Regions from separate parts of the Anabaena sp. CCY 0017 genome, predicted to be linked through region 1. Evidence: riboswitches for the same ligand, from Rfam matches in the RefSeq annotation. Region 1 holds a riboswitch; each other region holds the start of a gene.
The links. Region 1 has a riboswitch for cobalamin ahead of cobG (precorrin-3B synthase). Riboswitches for the same ligand answer to the same signal wherever they lie in the genome.
Positions count from the first base shown of each region.

Region 2: it holds a riboswitch for cobalamin, as region 1 does, so the genes downstream of both, ACM0OW_RS12765 (hypothetical protein) here and cobG (precorrin-3B synthase) in region 1, are expected to answer to the same signal.
Region 3: it holds a riboswitch for cobalamin, as region 1 does, so the genes downstream of both, ACM0OW_RS04775 (DUF1636 domain-containing protein) here and cobG (precorrin-3B synthase) in region 1, are expected to answer to the same signal.

Region 1 is NZ_CAWUDG010000001.1:131-8,102, forward strand. It holds gene ACM0OW_RS00005 (hypothetical protein) at 317-451, shown strand; gene ACM0OW_RS00010 (hypothetical protein) at 455-586, shown strand; gene cbiE (precorrin-6y C5,15-methyltransferase (decarboxylating) subunit CbiE) at 955-2,166, opposite strand; gene ACM0OW_RS00020 (hypothetical protein) at 2,387-2,596, shown strand; cobalamin riboswitch at 2,724-2,881, shown strand; gene cobG (precorrin-3B synthase) at 2,930-4,414, shown strand; gene ACM0OW_RS00030 (precorrin-8X methylmutase) at 4,481-5,107, shown strand; gene ACM0OW_RS00035 (precorrin-2 C(20)-methyltransferase) at 5,110-5,814, shown strand; gene cobJ (precorrin-3B C(17)-methyltransferase) at 5,957-7,726, shown strand; gene ACM0OW_RS00045 (PAS domain S-box protein) at 7,916-7,972, opposite strand, start outside.
Region 2 is NZ_CAWUDG010000008.1:176,153-184,124, reverse strand. It holds gene ACM0OW_RS12780 (eIF2A-related protein) at 1-1,385, shown strand, start outside; gene msrB (peptide-methionine (R)-S-oxide reductase MsrB) at 1,567-2,061, shown strand; gene ACM0OW_RS12770 (DUF4912 domain-containing protein) at 2,149-6,111, opposite strand; cobalamin riboswitch at 6,439-6,587, shown strand; gene ACM0OW_RS12765 (hypothetical protein) at 6,694-6,939, shown strand; gene ACM0OW_RS12760 (TonB-dependent receptor) at 7,003-7,972, shown strand, end outside.
Region 3 is NZ_CAWUDG010000003.1:70,080-78,051, reverse strand. It holds gene nifX (nitrogen fixation protein NifX) at 1-229, shown strand, start outside; gene ACM0OW_RS04815 (NifX-associated nitrogen fixation protein) at 249-725, shown strand; gene ACM0OW_RS04810 (CCE_0567 family metalloprotein) at 1,019-1,237, shown strand; gene nifW (nitrogenase-stabilizing/protective protein NifW) at 1,234-1,551, shown strand; gene ACM0OW_RS04800 (HesA/MoeB/ThiF family protein) at 1,562-2,362, shown strand; gene ACM0OW_RS04795 (HesB/IscA family protein) at 2,430-2,801, shown strand; gene ACM0OW_RS04790 (2Fe-2S iron-sulfur cluster-binding protein) at 3,076-3,375, shown strand; gene ACM0OW_RS04785 (transporter substrate-binding domain-containing protein) at 3,453-4,589, opposite strand; gene ACM0OW_RS04780 (class I SAM-dependent methyltransferase) at 4,840-5,688, opposite strand; gene ACM0OW_RS04775 (DUF1636 domain-containing protein) at 5,845-6,273, opposite strand; cobalamin riboswitch at 6,295-6,502, opposite strand; gene ACM0OW_RS04770 (ankyrin repeat domain-containing protein) at 7,278-7,742, shown strand; gene ACM0OW_RS04765 (SagB/ThcOx family dehydrogenase) at 7,729-7,972, shown strand, end outside.

The DNA of each region.
Region 1 (7,972 bases):
ATGCCGGCTGAGATGACAACACAAATAACCCAAATCTATAGACTGTCTTACAAGGGTAGCCCCAATACCAATCGTCTATGGCTTTGTAGTCAAGTGGCGTTCATCGAATAGTCGATAACTCTAGCACTGCCATGCCTTTATGAGTCTGTGGATAGAGGCGATCGCCTATTAACGCATAAGAAACTGAGAAACTGAACATATATATAGCGTGCAGGTAAAGTTTTCATGGATTGGTAAATAGGTGGGCGAGAAAATCTTTAAAACCCTACGATGGAATGATGTTGTGTGGTAATTTTTATTCTGGAAATCACCTTATATGCTGTCGATACATCTCCATGCTGATGATGAAACGGCTCAAAGTTTACACAAAGAACCAAATGGTAAAACTGAAGCTTGGCATATTCTTTGGGCTGCACCAGGGGCAGAAGTATTGGCGGGACTTAAGTTATAATTTATGCGATCGCAACTATTTGAAGCTTTTGCCGCCTGTGAATATGATTCTGTTTTGACTCGCCACTCGATTCAAACAGGAGATATTGTTTATATGCCCGCAGGCATCATTCACTGTTTTAAACCAGAGAAGTAAGTCGGCACAAATAAATCTAACTAAACCTTGTCTACTTTGAGAACTGTAGTTTTTAGTCAAGATGGTGAGATTGCTTCGTTACGTCGCAATGACAAAAACTCCACTTTTCATGATGGACAAGGTTTATGTAATAGAATGTAAAAAACCCAAGACCCTTGTGATTGCTTCACTCCACTTTGTTACGTTCGCAACGACATACATGGAAATTTTTACGCCGACTTACTTACACTTGTCTTTGAGATTCAACAAACCTCAAATCAGGCTCAATCGGTCATGCCGACAGATATGTATAGCATAGATTTCGAGGCGACCATAACAGAACTTTACAAAGATACAGAAATTTAAAGACCTCCGCGTGCCTTTGCGTTTCAATCCTTAATCACCATCCATTGAGTAACAGGTGACATAGCCCGCCAACCTAAAAACTTACCAATAGGTTCTGCTCTTTGCATAGCAATACGAGTTAAACTACCACCAACTTGGTTATACCATTTAAATAAAGTTTGCTCACCCTCCACAGTCACAACATTAGCCACTAACCGCCCACCCGGACGCAGTACTTTCCAACAGATATCAAAAAGCCCTGCTGCTGTAACTCCACCACCAATAAATATAGCGTCGGGTGTGGGTAAATCTTTCAAAATTGATGGTGCTTTACCGCTAATAATTTTTAAGTGGGGAGTTCCTAAAGCTGCTGCGTTATCGGCTATGTACCCCAGTCTAGAGGAATTCTGTTCAATAGCGATCGCCTGACATCGAGAATGAGTCCGCATCCATTCGATAGAAATTGAACCACAACCCGCGCCGACATCCCATAGTAGCTGTCCGGGAGTGGGAGCTAATTTTGCTAAAGTCACCGCCCTCACTTCACTCTTAGTTAACTGTCCATCATGATGATAGGCATGATCTGGCAATCCTGGTAATCTGGGTAAAGGTATTACCCCAGCATCAGCAATACATTCCAGTGCGATCGCATTCAACGGTGCAATTTCTGTTTCATGCCAATCTGCGGCTGTACCTTCGACAATTCTCTCATGAATACCGCCCAGATGTTCTAAAACTGTAATTTTGCTACCACCATAACCACGATTTGTCAAGATTTCGGCAACAATTGCGGGGGTGTCTTTTCCTTCACTCAAAATCAACAGTTTAGCCTGGGGATAGATATAAGCCTGGAGTAAAGAAGCTGGACGACCGCACAAACTCAAGGTTTCTATATCAGTGAAAGACCATCCCAGTTTGGCACAGGCGAGGCTGAAGGTAGACGGTGCAGGAATAATCGTAATTTCCTCTAGGGGAATTTGTCGGGTAATGGTGACACCGATACCATAACAGCAGGGGTCGCCACTGGCTAATACACAGATTGATTCACCCCGACGACGGATAATGTCGGCTATGGAGGTGCTAATGGGAGATGTCCAGGCTATTTTCTGACGTGGGTCATCTGGTGGGAACATGGCTAAATGGCGATCGCCTCCGACAATCACTTCAGCTTGGTCTACTAGAGAACGAGCGATCGCACTTAAACCCTGTAACCCATCTTCACCAATCCCCACAATCGATAGCCATTTCCGTGTCATAGAAGCTGTAATAATTTAACTAGATATTGCGGCTTTGACTGCGATTAAGAGCAGTTATTCTAATCTATTAATCAGGTTTTAACTCAACACTCCCAAGTTTGATGTTTATAACTTTTACTCGTGTGTTATAATGAGTAAGCATTACAACTGTTGAACAGGTAAAATATAGAAATATATATTTACTTGGGTTAATGAAATTTCACAATTAGGTTGGTATTAATTGAAAATTAAAGCGTTGGATGTCAAAGCAGGCGATCGCATTATTGCCTATTGCAAGAATAAAATGCAAGTTTGCAAGGTGAAACGCATATTAGAACCTGGTTCTAGCAACATCACACTATCTGTATTCACATCCGAGCATTATCGGGGATGCTTAGTTTCCTGTGTAGTCCGGTTCCAGTGTGACACCTTAGTTGATTTAGTACAATAAAATTAGTAGAATTTTGCGTAATTAGCCCAAAAAATGTCACAGGCTTAATCTCTGGTTTGTCAATAAATTCTCCAAATATATCAAGTGATATATTTAACTGAATATTAAAAATATGCAGCATCCAGCGAGCTGAATACCTGATCATGTTAAATTAATAAAGCTAAGAGTTGGGAAACTCCGGTGAAATTCCGGGACTGTGCCGCAGCTGTAATGGGAAGGCCAAAACAGAGCATTGAGTTTTTTACTTGCCAAGTCAGAATGCCAACCATAGCAGTGTATTAAAGACACACTCACTATCTACTGCCTGCGTCGCACAGGGAAGGAGTTACAGTTTTGCTGTCCGGTTTTGCCTTATGTCCTGGTTTGTTTTATGATACAGCCGCCCAAGATGGGATATTATCTCGCATCAGAATACCAGGTGGAATTCTGGATAGTCAACAGTGTCATGCAATCGCAGATATAGCAGAGAATTACGGGGGCGGTTATGTTGATGTTACCAATCGCGCCAACCTCCAAATCAGGGAACTGCGTTCGGGAATAAATCCAGCAGTTCTCAAGCATTTACAAAATATCGGTATCGGTTCTCGCAATTTTGCTGTTGACCACATTCGGAATATTATGACCAGCCCCACTGCTGGTATTGATCCCCAAGAATTAATTGATACTCGTCCCTTTGTGCAAGACTGGGAAAATTATATCGCCGCACATCCTCAGCTATCAGGACTATCAGCAAAATTTAGCGTTTGCTTTGATAGTGGTGGTAAAGTTTCGGTGTGCGATCGCCTCAACGATATCATGTTTGCTGCTGTCTTAATTGACGGGAAAGTTTATTTTCGGCTATGTCTCAGCGTCGGTGTCAAGGGAAAACCACCCGTTGATATGGGAATTGTCTTATTACCAGAGTTATGTTTGCCACTTTTGGCAGCTTTAGCAGATATTTATCTCAATTATACTGACCCTAACAGTCGGCGCAAGCTGCGTTTGCGAGAGCTGTTAAATAACTTAGGTTGTGAAAATTATCTGCAAGAAGTTGAACAACGTCTAGGTTTTAACCTCACCCCTCAGCGACAGTTGAATAAAACCAGTCTCGAAAAAAATTCAAAATCTAACTATCAACATATCGGCATTCATCCCCAGCGTCAGCCAGGCTTATTTTATATTGGCGTGGTTTTACCGTTAGGTAGGCTAGAGAGTCAGCAAATCCGGGGTTTAGCTGATTTAGCCCAAAAATTCGGTAGCGGGACTCTGAGGCTAACTCCTTGGCAAAATTTACTCCTGACTGATATTCCACAGCGATCGCTTACCGATGTCAAGAGTGAAATCGCTGCTCTAAAATTAGATATATCGGCAAGTAATATCAATACTGCATTAGTTGCCTGTTCTGGTAATAAAGGTTGTGCAGCATCTGCCACAGATACTAAAGGTGATGCTTTAGCATTAGCAAAATATCTCGAAACTCATGTTAGTCTGAATCACCCAGTTAATATTCACTTTAGCGGCTGCGAAAAATCTTGCGCCCAACATAGTCATAGTGATATTACCTTGCTCGGTGTCAGTCTAGAATCAGAACATGGAACCTTGGAAGCTTATCATATTTATGTTGGTGATAGCTGGCGTAGCGAAGCCATAGGTGACAGCAACCAAAAATTTGGTCGTCAACTCTATCAATATGTCACAGTGGCCGAACTACCTGTATTGTTAGGGCAGATGTTACAAGTTTATAAAATTCAATGCCGAAATCCTGATGAATCCTTTGGAGAATTTGTTAATAGATATGGAATTGCCCAATTACAGCCGTTATTCTCCCCAGTGAGTTAGGGTTATTTCTGTTAACTTGCGTGGCATAGCCATTACCATTCACCATTCACCATTCACTATTTTCCCATGTCTGACTACATCCGAGATGCTAACGAAATTTACAGTAAATCCTTTGCCATTATCAGAGCAGAAGCCAACCTAGATGTGCTGCCGCCAGATGTAGCAAAAGTGGCTGTACGCCTGATTCATGCCTGTGGAATGACTGATATCGTCAATGACTTGGGATATTCATCAACGGCAGTACAGACTGGACGCGCAGCACTAGCAGCAGGTGCGCCGATTTTGTGTGATTGCCGAATGGTTGCCGAAGGTATTACGAGAAAGAGACTACCTGCAAACAATCAAGTTATTTGCACTCTTTATGATGTGGAAGTACCAGCGTTAGCTAAACGTTTGGGTAATACGAGATCAGCTGCTGCGGTGGAGTTGTGGCGATTGCACTTAGAAGGGGCAGTGGTAGCAGTTGGAAATGCACCGACAGCATTATTTCGGTTATTAGAAATGCTGGAAGAAGGAGTGCTGAAACCAGCGCTAATTTTAGGTTTCCCCGTAGGATTTGTGGGTGCGGCAGAATCAAAAGCAGCATTGGCAGCAAATAGCAAAGGTGTACCATTTTTAACATTACATGGTCGGCGTGGTGGCAGTGCGATCGCCGCCGCAGCAGTTAATGCCCTAGCAACAGAGGAAGAATAATCATGCAAATCAAAGGCCGTCTCTATGGAATTGGCGTAGGGCCAGGTGATCCCGAACTATTGACATTGAAAGCACTGCGACTATTACAGGCTGCCCCTGTGGTAGCTTATCAGTCAGCAGTAGATAAAGAAAGTATAGCGCGAGCGATCGTTTCCCAATATCTCACCGGGAATCAAATCGAAGTGCTGTTTCACCTCCCCCGCGCCTTAGAACCAGAAACGGCCAATTTGATTTATGACAAAGAAGTTGCACCAATAGCCGAACATCTAGCAGCAGGAAGGGATGTAGTGGTGTTGTGTGAGGGTGATCCGTTTTTTTACGGTTCTTTCATGTATGTTTTCACCCGTTTATCTGAACACTACAAAACCGAAGTTGTACCAGGAGTTTCTTCACTTATGGCTTGTCCTGTAGCCTTGGGTGTACCATTCACTTATTACAACGATATTATGACCGTTTTACCTGCCCCCATGCCGGCAGAAGAATTGACTACGCACTTACTAGCAACCGATGCGGCGGCGATAATGAAACTAGGTCGCCATTTTACCAAAGTGCGAAATGTTTTACATCAATTAGGATTGGCATCACGAGCATTGTATATTGAGAGGGCAACAATGACACAGCAGAGAATTGTACCCCTGGATGAAGTTGATCCCGATCAAGTACCCTATTTCTCAATGATTATCATCCCAACCAAAAATCGACTATAGGTTTAATAACAACTTCTAGTTATGATTCGTATTTATTTGAAAAACCACAGGCTTAAATTACCTAGCCATACACGAAAGATTATCTGTGTCTATATGTGGTTTGATTTGAAAGGATATCAAATTTTACAAAATATCTAATTAAATGATCACAAAGATTGTACCTGCCGTTGTGGTACTGGGTCAAAACAGTGTACCAGTAGCCCGAAAAATCATCGATGTCCTGCCAGGGGCGACATTATACGGTTTGGCAGGACGCACATCTGGTGTTGATGTCACTTTCACTAACTTCGGTGATACAGTGCGCGAGTTATTCGCAGAGGGAACACCGTTAATTGGTATTTGTGCTGCTGGCATTCTGATTAGAACCATCGCACCAATGCTTTCTGATAAAAAACAGGAACCGCCAGTATTAGCTGTAGCTGAAGATGGAAGTGCTGTGGTTCCGCTTTTGGGTGGACTGAATGGCGTGAATGATTTGGCGCGACGCATTGCTGAGGAACTTGATGTTAAACCTGCAATCACTACAACAGGTGATATCCGTTTCCGCACAGCGCTATTATCTCCTCCTCCTGGATATCATTTAGCCAATCCAGATGACGCGAAGAAATTTATCTCAGATTTATTAGCTGGGGCGCAAGTCAAGCTTGAAGGTTCAGCACCTTGGTTGAGTAATAGTCAACTACCGATAGACCCCAACGGCGATTTAACTATTCAGGTTACAGAACAATTAGTCACTCCTGCACCCGACCGCCTGGTTTATCACCCAGCAACTATAGCGATTGCGCTGAACGCACGCTCCGCGAACGCCATCAGTGATACTGTTGATCTAGCTTTAGTACAACAATTGTTAGCAGATGCCGAACTTGCCCCCGCATCAGTAGCTGGAATATTTGCACCTATCAACATGGCGAATAATCCCAGCTTAAAAGCCATTGCTAACGCCTTTAAAGTACCTACACGCTTCTTTACCTCAGATAAACTAGAAAATTTGACAGCACAAGGTTATAGCCCAGCCCAAGCCATAGCCATCAACGCCACTGGTTCGTCTCCCTTATCCTCCTCATCTTCCCACCTAGCGATCGCCATTGCGCCCAAACCCATAGACCCCAGCACCATAGGTCAAGCACAGGGGCGGTTAGCCATTATTGGCACTGGGCCAGGTGGTTCACAGTGGATGTCTCCAGAGGTGAAAGAAATACTCAAATCTGCAACTGATTTAGTGGGTTACAAAACATACATAAATTTAATTGGTTCTCTCGCTGATGGTAAACAACTGCATGAGTCCGACAACCGTGAAGAAATTGCACGGGCAACAATGGCGCTGGATTTGGCAGCACAAGGGCGGTATGTAGCCGTAGTATCTTCTGGTGATCCTGGGATATATGCAATGGCTGCGGCTGTATTTGAGGTATGCGATAGCGCAGCGCTCCGTAGGAATCGCAACCCCAAACCGGAATGGGATAGTATAGACATTCATGTTGCACCAGGGATATCAGCGATGCAAGCGGCGGCGGCGGTTATTGGTGCGCCTTTAGGACATGACTTCTGCGCGATTTCCCTGTCTGATATTTTAAAACCTTGGTCAATTATTGAACAACGAATTGCTGGAGCTGCTGAAGCTGATTTTGCGATCGCCTTTTATAATCCCGTGTCCACAGAGCGCACTTGGCAACTAGAAGCAGCGAAAAATATTTTGCTGAAATATAGAACACCAGACACCCCAGTAGTATTAGCCAGAAACATTGGCAGACCAGGGCAGATGGTGAAGGTAATCAAACTTGACCAATTAACAGCAGATTCAGCCGATATGCGAACAGTTATTCTAATTGGTTCCAGCCAAACCCGAACAATTCAGCGTAGTGATGGCAGCATTTCCGTTTATACACCAAGACAGTACATTCAACAAATCTAAGCCTACGCTACACTATGGCTCTAAGCGCAGTCATACCCGGTTCGCGAAAGTTTTAGCAGAGCTTTTTAATTACTGAAAGCCTTGATGTAGGGGCGGGTTTACAGATATGTTCAATTACCAATATTATTTGAATAAACCCACCCCTACTTGGTTTCTACTCAGCACTCAGCACTCAGCACTTTGCTATAATTACTGACTAATAGGAATTTCAATTAAAAATTCTGCACCTTGTCCAGGAATGGAATT
Region 2 (7,972 bases), on a different contig from region 1:
GCACAGTTAAACTTTGGAGTTTAGACGGTCGGTTGTTATCAACTTTACCAGCCAGTACGAGAGAAATTTTAGATGTCAGTTTTAGCCCAGATGGACAGACTATTGCCTCAGCTAGTGCTGATCATACTATTAAACTCTGGAGTCGTGACGGTAATTTGCTCAGAACCATAGAAGGCCATAGTGGTGGCGTTTGGCAAGTTAATTTTTCTCCTGATGGTAAGATAATTGGTTCAGCCAGTGCTGATAAAACTATTAAACTTTGGACTCGTGCGGGTAACTTGTTAGGGACTTTGCAAGGACATAGCCATGAGGTGAATAGTCTCAGTTTTAGCCCAGATAGTCATAGATTAGCCTCAGCTAGTGATGACAATACTATCCGATTATGGAAACTGGAAGAAAGGCTACCCAAAAGTTTTTACGGACATAAAGGTAGTGTTAATGATGTCAGTTTTACCCCGGATGGCAATACTATTGCTTCTTTGAGTTCAGATAACACTATGAAACTCTGGAAGTTGAATGGTCAGTTACTCAAAACACTCCCTTCCCCCATAGAAGATGTTACCAGCATTAGTTTGACCAGGGATGGAAATACCGTGGCTTTGGCAAGTGCAAATGAGGCCATCCAGATTCGCCAACGAGATGGAACTTTGCTGCATACCCTGAAGGGACATAAGCATTGGGTAACGAGTATGAGTTTCAGCCCTGATGAGCAAATTCTGGCTTCTGCTAGTGCAGACAAAACTATTAAACTTTGGAGTCGTGACGGTCGTCTGTTGCAAACTCTTTCAGGTCATAACGGTTGGGTGACTAACATCAAATTCAGCCCCGACGGTAAAACTATCGCCTCCGCTAGTGCGGACAAAACTATCAAACTCTGGAGTCGTGACGGTCGCTTATTGAAAACTTTATCAGGGCATAGCGCCAGTATATGGAATATTAACTTTGCTCCCGATGGCAAGACTATTGCTTCAGCTAGTGATGATAAAACTGTGAAACTCTGGAGTTTGGATGGTTCCCAACTTCACACTTTCGGGGGACATAATGATTTGGTTAGTAACGTGAATTTCTCACCAGACGGCAAAATGCTCGCCTCAGCTAGTGATGATGGTACGATCAAGCTCTGGAATATTGGCAGTGGGATGTTGCTGAAGACCTTTTCCGGGCATCAGGGCGGTGTAAAAAGTGTTAATTTCAGTCCTGACGGTAGAATGCTGGTTTCTGGGGGTCAAGATACCACTATTAAATTGTGGAACCTAGAGGAGATGGAATTGCAAACATTAGACCTCGATCAGATGCTCAATCATGCTTGCGATCGCCTGGGTGACTATCTCAAAACTAATCCTAATATTACTATAGACGAGTATGAACTTTGTTTTGGTAACTAAGTGGGGAGAGTGCTGAGTGCTGAGTAGAAACCAAGTAGGGGCGGGTATGGCACTCTCCAAGTCTTTCACAGATATGTTCAATTACCAATAATAATTTTAATAAACCCGCCCGTAGAGGAGTGCTAAGTGCTGAGTGGGGAAAGTGCTGTGAGTGAAATTGCTTCACGTTAAAATAGAGATCATGAACAAACGCTATTTTTTAGAGGCTAGTGCCGCAATTATTGGCACAGCCGTTTTATCTCGCAATATCAATTGGGGTTCCCAAGACATGACAACTTCTAAAAGCCAGTTTGCAATTACTAAACCTGAAGAAGAATGGCGGACAATCTTAACACCGGAACAGTTTCGCGTTTTAAGAAAACATGGTACTGAACCCGCTTTTACGAGTCCACTCGATAAGGAATATGATGAGGGGACTTTTGTCTGTGCTGGCTGCGGACAACCATTGTTTACCTCTGACACCAAGTTTAACAGTGGTACTGGCTGGCCTAGCTTCTTTCAGCCAATTGAAGGCGCGATCGCTGTGACTGTAGATCGGTCATTCTTTATGACTAGAACCGAAGTGCATTGCAGCAACTGTGGTGGACATCTAGGCCATGTGTTTAACGATGGCCCTGCACCCACTGGTAAGCGCTACTGTATGAACGGTGTATCTATGAAGTTTGAACCTGCTTAATTGTTGAGATGTGGGGATTGGGTATCGGGATTGAGAAGCCTCTTCTCCCCCCTCCCCCCTGCACCGTGCCCCCCTGCCTCTTCCCCTCTAGCTGTCGGAATTTTCCTGAGAAAATTTCTTGCGGATAGTTGTACTGTGTTCCTCATTAGCAGCAATTGCGGTCATGAGATAGTCAATGGAGTCATCGGAGAAGGGAACCCGCAAATGGAAAGTCCCATCTGCTTTGAGTGTGATGGGTTTACCAGCAATATTTACTGTTGCACCTGGTTCTGTTGATCCGTGAATAATTAATTCAGCATCGGCGACAAACCAAAAATCTGGTTGGGGACGACTGAAGACACGAATTTTTTCGGAACGGACGATCATCTCCCAGCGATCGCCTGCGGTCAAATATCCGATCTCTGCAATATAATCATGATCTGTAGCGGGAATTGCCACATAGCGATCGCTTGTAATTTCGTCGCATTCGTATTTCTGCACAAGCTGAGGAGTGTGATAACTCAAGTCCAAATCTGTGACATCATACAACCGCAGATATAATTGAGATCTGCTGTTACTTTGCAGCATTTGTTTGTCAGTTGTGGATATATACCAAGTAGCATAAGCCCACTTGGGAGTCCGGGTTTTCAGGAGAATACTACTCTCATTCTGGGTTGTGGATAAATCCACTAATTCTGTGTCTGCTGTTGATATATTGTCATCTGTGGTATTTGTTAAGGGTATACCAAAGATGCGAACCCTGGCAGAACGAGCAATTGTTACCCAAATATCACTATCTGTAACATAACCTATTTCGGCAATATAATCGCGATCGCTTTGGGGAATGGCGAGATATTTCTTTTCTATCCCTGACTCTAGTTTATATTCCTGTCCCAATTCTGGAGTCTGATAACTCAAGTCTAAATCCGTGACATCATACAACCGCACCACTAATTGAGAAATGCCATTATTTGCTAATGTTTGCTGGTAAGTTTCACTAATAGACCAACTCGCAGCCGCCCATTCAGCATTTTGGGGCTGGAGGACAATACTTTGCTCCCCATCCAGATTCAGAACTGGGTCTTCTGTAGTATCTTTCAGGGGTGTATCAAAGACGCGCACCCTGTCAGAACGGGTAATTGTGATCCAGCGATCGCCTTCGGTGACATAACCGATTTCGGCTATATAATCATGATCACTGTCAGGAATGGCGACGTAAGCTTCTATCCCGGACTCGATTTCATACTTTTCTACAAATTGCGGAGTTTGATAACTCAAGTCTAAATCTGTCACATCATACAACCGCAACGCTAATTGAGAGATATCGTGATTGGCTAATGTTTGCTGACAACTTTCACTAATGTACCAAGTCGCATAAGCCCATTCAGGATTGCGAGGTTTGACAACAATACTTTGTTCCCCATCCAGATTGATAACTGGGGCTTCTGTGGTATCTTCTGGTGAGGCTGTATCAAAGACGCGCACCCTGTCAGAACGGGTAATTGTGATCCAGCGATCGCCTTCGGTGACATAACCGATTTCGGCTATATAATCATGATCACTGTGGGGAATGGCGACGTAAAGTTCTATCCCTGACTCGATTTCATACTCTTCTACAAATTGCGAAGTTTGATAACTCAAGTCTAAATCCGTAACATCATACAACCGCAGCGCTAATTGAGAGATGCCATTATTTGCTAATGCTTGCTGACAAGTTTCGCTAATGTACCAACTCGCATAAGCCCATTCAGAATTGCGAGGCTTGAGAACAATACTTTGTTCCCCATCGAGATTTACGGGGTCTTCTGTGGTATCTTCCACGGGTGTAGCAAAGACGCGAATTCTTTGGGAACGGGTAATTATTACCCAGCGATCGCCTTCGGTGACATAACCGATTTCGGCTATATAATCATGATCACTGTGGGGAATGGCGACGTAAAGTTCTATCCCTGAGTCAATTTCATACTCTTCTACAAATTGGGGAGTTTGATAACTCAAGTCTAAATCTGTCACATCATACAACCGCAGCGCTAATTGAGAGATGCCGTTATTTTCTAATGCTTGCTGACAACTTTCACCAATGAACCAAGTCGCATAAGCCCATTCAGCATTGCGATACTTGAGAACAAGACTTTGCTCCCCATCTACATCAAACCACGTAGGCTCTGTTATATCACTTAGCACTTCCCGCTCATTTTCCAGACCTGTGCCTTCAAAAGTTGCACTATCTGCAAAAATATCTATTTCCTCTGACAAATTATTGCCGGGTTCAGCTGCATCTGCTACCACATTTAATATATCTTCCGTAATATCTGGGAGTGATGGATGTGAAATGACCACATTTTCTGATATTTTTTCATCCGATGGCGGTAAGATAGTCTCATCACAATTACTGAACACCATTGTGTCATCATCATCATCGTGCTGAGACGAAACATTGTATTCTGGAGCAATATCACCACCTAAATCCGTAGTTTCAGTTGCAAAGATATCATCATCGTTCTCAGACCAAAGATTATCTGCTGTCGCCATATTACCAGCTAAGTCTGTAGTTTCCGTTGAGAAGATATCCTCAATTAAACCTAAATCTGGTTCTACTTGGGGCTGTTCTGCTATTTCGTCACCAAAGTCTTTAATTTCGCTATTTTCCGCCTCAGATACCACTTCTGAAAGAGGTAACTCTTCAGAGACAACTTGAGGTACATCTGGTAATTGAGGGTATGGAGTATTGACTACGGCTGCTGGTGCTTCTATATCCCAGAGTGAATCAGGATTATCAAAAGACTCTGTTTCTGTAGAATTACTCTCGTCATTAGTTTTAAGAGGTGATTTTTCTTCCAGGTGTTCACCCATAGCTGCTACTGCTCCTGCTGTTAAAGCGTCATCATTGGACGGCATTTCAGGGAAAGGTTCACTCACAGGAGTATCAATACTTATATTATCTATTGCCACTTCATTTTCCATAGATTCCTTGAGATTTGCATCTGTGGTTTTATTTTGAGCCTCAGTTGCCCAGATGCGTGACCGGATAAGCCACATTAGTAAGACAACTATCACGGATATAGGTAACAAAAGCCACCACAGAGGTATATCTTCAAGATTAGTTTCTGGAGATTGCTGTTCCTCTGATACAGTTTGGGTATTGGCGGGTGCTGTTTGTACTTCTCCCTGGGCGATGGCTGCGGCTGCTGCGGCTCTACCTGTTTCTATAGCTTGCTGTCCTGGTACTGCGAGGGTAAAACCGAGGAAATTGGCTACATTGGGGCTAGGATTCTGCCTGTAAGCATAAACTAAAGGCTGGGAATAGGGATAATTCGGATTATCTGGCAAAATATCATTGATGGGAATCACGCGCACATTTGACAATTGCGACACTTGATGAGCCATTGCATAGCTAATGCCGTCATTGCCTAATTGCTTGACAATTTCGGCAGTGTTATCCTCCTCTATCTGGGTAGCATTAGAGCCTGTGGCAAATTCAGCCCCGGTAAAAGCTGGATAAGTGCGAAATGTATTGCGGGTATCGCTCGTTTCAGGGCGGTCAATGAATCGAATTGTACCTTCAGATGCGCCTATTTCTGACCAATCTGTAATCTTTCCCCGGAAGATGTCGGCGAATTGTTGATCAGTTAAACCACCCTGAAAAGGATTATCTGTACTAACTATGATGGCAATATTTTCTCGTTGAAATGGTAATTGTACCAGACCTTGGGCTTGTTCATCTGGAGTCAAACCACGGGCGATCGCAACTAGATCAACAGTACCATCTATTAAAGCTGATATAGCCACATCAGCACCATTGCTGGCAACTTCTACATTAGCCCCCGAAAACTCTTGCTCAAAACCTTGTTTTAAACTTTGGTTGATTGCAGCCAAATTCATAGAACCATCAATCCGCACCGTAGTTCCATCTTCCACACTTGTCGGTAGTGGAAAAGAGTCAGCGTCAGTGGCAGATTGTGCCAGCACTGGTGTCGGCACGAACAAATGTACTGCCATAGGGCTAGTAGCTAAGGACAGTAATAATGCCAGACTGACTATCGCACTATCTTTTTTTTCTTGTTGCCACATAATGCTCTTTATCTAGGTACAGAAAGCCGGATGGTCTTAATTTTATCTTTTAATGCAAGAGGAGACGCGCTAATTATACATCTGGTGTCAAATTTCTTCTAATTTTCTGTTGACCAAGACTTAGCGAGTCTGAAAAAGTCATAAAAATTAACTATTTATGCCCAAATTACCTCTATTAGCAGTTGACAAAACAGTTAGACAGAATAATAATCATTATCATTACCATCTGGGTAACAACCTTTTGTATCTAATCTTTCCGGCAACGCAACTTTTTTTGTACAAATTTACACTTTTATAGTAATATGATTGAATCAAAAAAGTCAGTTCTTATGGCAAGCATCCATCAGACGTAACAGGTAACTCCTGTATTACGGGGGAAAGTTCGGTGTAAATCCGGCGCTGTCCCGCAGCTGTGAAGAGATAATAATTGTTTTTGTCTCTGAGTCAGAATGCCCACTGACGTAACTTCCAAGCAAACACCTATCTGCGAGGCACAGATCATGTATAGAACAAAAAAACTTGGTCAGCACAGGTATTTATTAAAACAGAATTAAACCCACAATTTTTGTAGGATGCGTTTTCGTGCAAAGCAACGCACCAGCACATAAATTTTTGCTGAGTTCAGGTATTCCCTTAACTGGAAATTTTTTGTGGCTGAATTTGGATATACAGCGCCTTGCAAGTAAACCAGGCAGACATCTTAACATGATAAATCTTCTGGAGTGGGCATCCTGTCGTCGTGTAACTCAATACAGCCAGCATATTTGCAAACAATTAACTAATCAACCTGAAATTCATCGGCGTTTATCGGCGTTTATCGGCGGTTAAAAACTCATGTCCTAGACTCTACAAGCAGTCTAAATCACACCCATACTTAAACAGAGAAACTAGATGCCTAAAATTTCTTGGCAATGCGGGATCAACTTACTGATTCTGCACACAATTTATAGTAGTTTATCATCAGGATATGTTATGGCTTCAGAACCAGAACCAGAACCCGATATTGAACTGACTGTAATTGAGAAACTCTTAAATCAAAGAGTCTCTTCACCTTTGCGGCGTGATGGCACAGTTGAAGATTCTACACGCCCTGTGTATGTAATTACCCAAGAAGAAATTGAAGCTAGAGGGGCGCGAACAGTCAAAGAAGCCCTGCAATTTCTCCCCGGTGTCTTAGGTGATGGTACAGTCGGTACAGGAGTTGGTGCATTAAGCGGTCAATTTATTCGCGGTTCTAACACCGGACAAGTTTTAATATTACTCGACGGGAGACCAATCAATAATTTGGGTTCTGGTGGTTTTGACCTTTCGGAAATTACCACCAATAATGTAGAGAGAGTAGAAGTTTTACCAGGTGGTGGTTCTACCTTGTACGGTTCCGATGCTATTGGGGGTGTAATTAACATTATTACTCGTCGTCCCACAGAGAAAATTACCACCGAAGCGGGAGTGACTCTGGGCGCGTATGGATTAAATCAGCAAACCATTCAAAATAGCGGGAGACAAGGTGATATATCTTGGGTTGTGGGTTATAACCGTACCCAGGCGCAAAATAATTTTCCTTTTTTCATTCCCGAAGCTAATTTTGAGGGAACCAGGGAAAACGATGATGTTCTGTTTAATAATTTTAACGTCAAATTAGAAGCAGATTTAGGGAATAGAAACACCTTAACTCTTTCTACTTTATACTTAGCTAAAAATCAAGGCGTACCAGGAGGAGTAGCGATTCCTGAACCACAATTTGGTCAAGGATTTTTCAATTCCTTAACTCCTAATAATCGCAAATATACAGACCAAGTTTTAGCTGACTTAACTTGGAACTCTCAGCTAGGTCAAGGAAATGATTCTTTATTAACAGCAA
Region 3 (7,972 bases), on a different contig from region 1:
CAATCCTAAACTTGATGCTTTAGTTGATTGTACCATCGTTTATGTCACAGCAATTGGTGGTAGCGCCGCAGCTCGCTTAATTAAAAAAGGCGTTACCCCAGTCAAAGCCAAATCAGAAGAAGAGGAAATTAGTGAAGTCCTGAATAAACTCGTGAAAACCCTCAAAGGTAATCCTCCACCTTGGTTGCGTAAAGCTTTAAGACAAACTACTCCCAACTTTGTAGACTAATTTCCAGTTGAAGCAACGTATGACTACAAATAATAGTGTGAACGAAACCCCTAATTCAGCAGTCTTGAACTCTCCTTTCCTCAAGACATTAGTCCAACAAATTCGGGGACAAGATACTTATGGAGTTTATCGTAATTGGTCGGATGAATTAATTCTTAAACCCTTCGTTGTTACCAAACAAAAGAAACGCGAAATTTCACTTGAGGGTGAAGTTGACCCGATTACTCAGGCGCGGATTATGGCATTTTTCCGGGCTGTAGCGGCTGCTATTGAACAGGAAACAGGTCTAATCTCTCAGGTTGTAATTGACTTGAGCCATGAAGGATTTGGCTGGGCGCTGGTTTTTTCTGGTCGTCTTTTGCTAACTAAAAAAGCCTTGCGTGATGCTCATCGCTTCGGTTTTGACTCAATGGAAAAATTAGCAGAAGAAGGCGAAAACTACGTCAAAAAAGGTGTTGAATTAGGCAAAAATTTCTCCGAAGTAGGCAACATTTAAGACTACTTAAAAACTTAAATTAGGGACTTTCAAATAAAAAAATACTCGATCACCTAACGAAAAAACCTCTCAGACTCTCATGACTCTGTGTCCTCTGTGTCTCTGTGGTTCGTTTATTAGGATAATTTATTTCGAGTAAGTCCCTAATCTTAGTGCAATACGGTTCAGTTAAGAAAATTGTAGGTTGGGTTTCACTTCGTTCTACCCAACCTACGTAGACGTTGACTTTTAGGCTTAACTGAACTGTATTGAATCTTAATGTTCTTGTAAAAATTAATAATTAGGAGTAATAAATGGCGCAAGTCAGCGAAACAAGTATTGAAGAAATCAAAACCAAAATTAAGCGGCTGAATAGTAAAGCAGGTCAAATGAAAATGGATCTGCATGATTTAGCAGAAGGTCTACCCACAGATTACAAAACCCTGATGGATGTAGCGGCTGCAACTTATCAAATCTATCAACAGCTAGATGAGCTTAAGCAACAGCTAAAAACAATGGAGAAAGTTCAATGACTGGAACTATGAATCAATTCAAAAAGCTTGTAGATGCAGAAGAATTTTTTCAGTTCTTCAATCTGCCCTACGACAAAGAAAATGTGAATGTCAATCGTCTGCATATTTTGAAGAAATTTTCGCAATTTATGGCAGAAGTTGATGATAATGCTCATGGTTTGACTTCAGCAGAAATACTCCAGCAATATTCGTTAGCTTTGCAAAAAGCTCATGACCTTTTCTTGGAATCAACAGCTTATGAAGAAAAGCTGTTCAAAGTGTTTAATGATAAGCCGAAGAATGTAGTTACGCTGACAGAAATCACTTCTGATTAGGAGGTAAAAATTGATCAACCTAACGCCTACCGAATTAGAACGCTATAGTCGCCAAATGATGCTCCCAAATTTTGGCGAACTAGCTCAGAAACGCCTGAAGTCAGCGACAGTTTTAGTTACAGGTGTGGGGGGATTAGGCGGTACGGCGGCGCTTTACTTAGCAGTAGCGGGCGTTGGGCGACTAATCTTAGTCCGGGGTGGTGACTTGCGATTGGATGACATGAACCGTCAGATTTTAATGACTGATGATTGGGTAGGTAAACCCAGGGTATTCAAAGCTAAAGAAACTCTGGAAGCTATCAATCCTGATATCAAGGTTGATGTAGTTCATGATTATGTCACTGCTGAAAATGTAGACTCCTTAGTACAATCGGCTGATATGGCGTTGGATTGCGCCCATAATTTTACGGAACGCGACTTGCTGAATGCAGCTTGTGTCCGTTGGCGTAAACCGATGGTGGAGGCTGCAATGGACGGGATGGAGGCTTACCTGACTACGATTATTCCTGGTGTGACTCCTTGTTTATCCTGTCTGTTTCCAGAAAAGCCGGAATGGGATAGACGTGCTTTCTCTGTTCTGGGCGCTGTCTCTGGGACACTTGCTTGTCTGACAGCGTTGGAGGCGATTAAGCTGATCACTGGATTCAGTCAACCTCTGTTATCGCAGTTATTAACAATTGACTTGAATCGGATGGAATTTGCCAAGCGTCGTTCTCAACGCGATCGCGCTTGTCCCGTATGTGGTAACACTGCACCCTGGAGATACGGACAACCCCCATCAATGGAACCTACCAGTAATTGTACAAAGTAGTCATTAGTCATTTGATAACTGACACCTGCATTCAATAAAACTTCATCGCGACACATCAGGAGACGTAATGGCTGTTAGTCTAACAGAAAAAGCAGAGTTTCGTCTGCGGGCATTTATCAGAGGTTCTTCCTCTGACAATAATGACGCTTCAAAAGGCATCCGTATATCTGTAAAAGATGGTGGTTGCAATGGCTATGAATATGGAATTGATGTCACTAGCAAACCACAACCAGATGATTTGGTAATTCAACAAGGTAATGTGTTGATTTACGTTGATGCTAAAAGTGCGCCGTTATTGGACGGGGTTGTGGTCGATTTTGTAGAAGGGGTGATGGAAAGTGGCTTTAAGTTCACTAACCCTAATGCAAGTGATACCTGCGGTTGCGGAAAGTCATTCAAAACAGATGATGGCACACCCACTGGTGTACCTTGCAGCTAGTAGTGTTGTGAATTCGTAATTCGTAATTCGTAATTCGTAATTGAGCTTTCAAAGTTTCCCGTAGAAATGATGGACACTTGCTAATTTACGGGTTTGGAAAAAATCGCAAGTTCGTAAGCCGATACTACTTGCGTTCGCCTACAGCCGGAGGAACCCCATCAATGCAGTGTCCTCTTCCGCGCTGCTTCTCGAAGTTTGGAGTTCACTAAGTAACAGAAACTCATAAACTTCGTGAAATCAATCTGATCGTATAAATTTTGAGGAGAATCGGAAAATGGCTACCTATCAAGTTAGATTAATCAACAAAAAGCAAGACCTCGACACCACAATTGAAGTTGATGAAGAGACTACCATTGTAGACGCAGCAGAAGAAAATGGTCTTGAGTTACCTTTCTCTTGTCATTCAGGTTCTTGCTCTAGTTGTGTGGGAAAAGTCGTTGAAGGTGAAATTGATCAATCTGATCAAATCTTTTTAGATGATGAGCAAATGGATAAAGGTTTCGCTTTACTTTGCGTTACTTATCCCCGTTCTAATTGCACAATTAAGACTCACCAAGAACCATATCTTGTGTAGAGTATTGCTTTAACCTCTAAGGAGGTTTAGATCCCCGAATTCTTTGAGAATTCGGGGATATTTTTTATTTGGAATTGCTATATTGCAGAATTTTTAGTATCTTCTGATATATAACTGAGCCAGCGATTAGCAATGTCTTTTAAAGAGCCATTTTCAGACATTAGTCGCAATTCAATGTTGAGGTCTTTTGTTAAAGGACTATCGATGGGTAAAACAAACCCATAAAGCTCGGTTCCCAAAGACAAGTTAGTTAATTTTACGTTCAATTCGGGATTTTGCGTGAGATAATATTCCATCGCGGGACGGTCGAATACTACTGCATCTGCTGATTTGGCAGATAATAGTTTTACAGCATCTGCTAGAGTGGCGACTTCTTGAACTCGATTACTATAGTTCTGCACTACCTCAACACTGGATGAGCCTTTGACGGTTGCTAATCTGGCATTTTGCAGGCTGGAAGGACTGGTAAATCGTTCAGTAGAATCACCAGACAAAGCGATGGTTATGGCGGAAGCTAGTCCGGCTGTTAAGGAAGAAACTGTGACTAAAGCCAATACCATCCAAGTCCCAGCGATGAAACGACCGAGACGGGTAACAGGTGCGCGATCGCCATACCCCACTGTAGTTAATGTTACCAGTGCAAACCACATCCCGTTACCCACTCCCTGAAGATAATTTTTGGGGAATTGTTCACTATTTTTATTTCGTTCCGCTAACCACACCAAATTCCCGACGACGAACATCAGAATAACTAATACGCCCAAAGAAGTTAACACCGCAGTCTCAAAAAAAGGTTTAACCCGGCTCCAAATACTGGGGTCTTCAGATGTTGTTAAGACGGCAATTTCTGTAGAAAAATAAGGTTGGGTAAAATCAACTTTTTGTAGGCGTTGAGCAGTAATTGTGATAGGGCCTATCAATAAATCCAAGTCTCCCTGTTCTACAACGTCTAGGGCATTGGCAACGCTGGATTGAGGTATTAATTCATACTCTATATTTTGAGATCGAGCTACTTCTGCCCAAACTTCCACACTAATGCCATTCGTTTCTGGATCTTTGCTAACCACGAAAGGAGCCGAACCAGCTACCCCGACTCGCAAAGGTGCGGCTGAGGCTAAAGTTGGGATAGAAATAACTAAAGCGACAGCTACCCCAGTCAAGCAATTATATTTGGCGGCAAAACTCTGGCGGACTCGAAAAATAGATACAGACAAAATGCTATGCAGTGGCTGTGAATGTGGGAAGTGGCAAAATTTCATGAGTGGTTGACTCCTGATATACTCGTGCGATCAAACTTAAAAAAGGTGATATTATTTCCTGAACAATGTCTGGATGATAACTCCTCAGCCACCGCATCTTCAAGTTAATCACCTTTTCAAACCTTTACTCCGCACTTGCTTGTACAGACGCGATTTATCACGTCACTCTCTTGTTCAGACGCGATTTATCACGTCTCAAAACTTTTTATAACTGCCAAAGTTGAATTTGGTAACAAAGATGATTATCAAAAATTTCTCGTGCAGCTAGACCCTCGGCAATTGGTTTCTCTAACCAACGTTTAAAAGCCCAACTTCCTATTTTATATATAGGTGGAACTGCTATTTTAACAACATCAGCAATATATTTAAATGTGGTTAATCCAAAAGTCCGAAAATTACTCAGACATAAGTCAATTGTTGGTGCAATTGATTGAGAAATATCTTCACTTTTAATTAATTTAAATCCAGCCTTTTCTAAAGCTGCGTGGAGGTCATCAGCAACATGACAGTTAGAAAAAATTCCTTCTTTGTATTCGGCATCCAAGCGCATCATATCTGCTATTAGTAAGTAACTACCACTATTAAGTAAACGCGCAGCACCTTGGGCTAAATCTTCCACAGCCATATATTGGCTACTTTCACTAAATAGAACTAAATCATAGGAATGTGAAGTCTGAAATTCTTCAAATGTCGTTAAGTAGAAAGGTATTTTACCGTTAGTATTTTGAATAAATTTCTCTTCTTGGATTGCATCGGGTGCTAGTCCTTCAACACTCAGTCCACGTTCCCATAGTAATTTTGCATTACCACCAATACCACAGCCTACATCCAGTACAGATTTGGTTCCTTCAGGGATGAAACTAAACAGTTTAGTTGTATAGGCTTCTTGTGCTGTACGCAGCTGAGTTATGGTCAATTCTTCATCAATATTTGGTATTACTTCCCAATAGCCATAATGTAGATAGGAGGAACCTGTGAGTCCCATATAGTAATCTATGGCTGCATTTTGGTAGCGTGTTGCTTTGGAAATCTTAATTGACTTTGATTTTTGCATTTAGGGTTAAGGTCAGCTTGGCGAAGGTATTGGTATTTAATCACATTATTCTGATCAAATACCAAATTTCGCCTGCTGTCTCACGCAGAGGCGCACCAGACGCAAAGAGGAAGATATGAGATGCGATCGCCTAATTAGTTTGGAAATCTGGTATTTTTAATTACAGAGTTCTTTTTCTGGAGATTTTATCAGAGAGGGCGTAGATACTGCTGGAATTCTTGCCAAAATTCCTTTCTTCAATGGTTCTGGGCGTTCACTCCACGGTAATAAACCTTCTGGGTGAGCATAATATTTACTCGCACACTCGAATACTCCAGCAACTGCTGCGGGTGACAAATCAGGAGAAATATCACCAAAAAGATATGTAGATTTATTATATGCAGCAAAGGATACCACACAAGAGCGATCGCAAGCGCTCATGCAGTTCACTGGCTGAAGAATAAATTCTGTGTTCAATTCCCAATTGGGATAATGTGCTTGTAAGTGTTTGAGCAACTGCTCTCCGCCACTTTCGCCCACACGCTTACCATCTTCCCACTTACTCGCACAAGTGGTGCAAACAAATATTGTATGTTCTGCTGTCATCTATGCCTCGTAGATTTTAGCTAAAGTTACTTTTATATCGGCGGGTATTCTGACTTACGCAGTTTTAAATTTCAACTTGGGGATTTTAGACTGTTCGATGCAATCTTATATCTCAAATTAAAACTCTAAAATTGGTTTACAGCTGCGGGACAGTGCCGGATTTACACCAGACTTTCCCCCTTACCTCTAATAGCTGATTTCTATTAGAACCGGATATATGAGAATCTATCATACTTTCGTCAAATTTATGACATTATGAATTATAAAATTCATAGAAACTGGTCTAGGAGTAACAACACTGATAACAGTAGGTAAGCTAAATTACTGTGTACTTGACAAAAAGTTTGCTTGTTTAACTAAACCGTATTGGTATTTTACCTACGAGGATGTGTTAAAAAGCATATCTAAATTTGCTTAATGTCTAATAAACATCTCCGACAAAGAATGTAGAGACGTTTCATGGAACGTCTCTACAAAGGTTCCAGATAACCCTTATTTTATTTTCACTAGATGTCTAATTTATTATATTTTAAAACTGAAGTGTAGCTTTAGCTGCATTTTTAAGTTTCCTTTTGCAAATCAACTCTAAGATGTCTTGGAATCTTTATAAATGATTCATAATTTAAAGTTATCAGAATGATAATATATAAATAAGCTAAATTGTTGCTCTTGAACCTAATCTTCAAGAAAAAGCGATTATAGATTATTTCCGACATTTCTATTTTAATTTTTGTTCAGTTAAAAATTAGGCAGAAATTAAGATAGGTGCAAGAATAAGATAGCGAAAATCTGCGTAAATATTCTTCTAAATTTAACCTAATTTATTTAGGTACAAATAAATGCCAGACTGAGGTCATGGGGTGTTTCAAGCTACCAATTAATCTCCTAGCTAGAGTTTTTAACGACTCCCATCATTAGGAATGCCATAATTTTTTATTTATAAATAGTAGGCTATCCCTACTATTCACATTGCTGAGTCAATTTAGAAATATCAAGGATGAGTTATGAATCAGATCAAAAAGCAAAAAATGAGTGAAGTCACCAAGCAATGGCTGCTCGCAAACGGCTATAATACCCAAAATTTAAATCAACAAGGTGAAAATGGTGATACGGCTTTGATGAAAGCTACCAGAGAAGGAGTTTATGCAGTTGTCAAAGAATTAATTGATTTGGGGGCAAATATTAATGCTAAAAACCATGATCGGAATAATGCTTTATGGTTTGCTTGTTTCGGCAATCATTATGAGTTAATTAGCTTACTTCTAGCTGCAAGAATTAACATTAATAATCAAAATGATAACGGCGCAACTGTCTTAATGTATGCAGCATCAGCAGGAAAAACAGGTGTGGCTAAATTACTTTTACAACACAATCCTAATTTGGATATCAGAAATTTAGACGACTATAAAGCGATAGATTTCGCTAGCAATATCGAGATTTTAGGATTACTCAGAAATGCCTCAAAGTAAGAATTTAAAGACAGCTTACCACGATGCAACCAAGCATTCTTACTTATCTGTACAGATTAATCCCAATTATGTAGATGCTTCAACCCAGCCAACTGCATTTAAAGTTTATCCCAAGTTTTATCGGCGGGTGAAATTAAATGTCAATAATCCTCTGCATTCGTTTATTTGGTTAACCAGTGCAGTTACGCTGAAAAAAGCTTATAAAGATGTACCCTATAAACTCCGAGTAA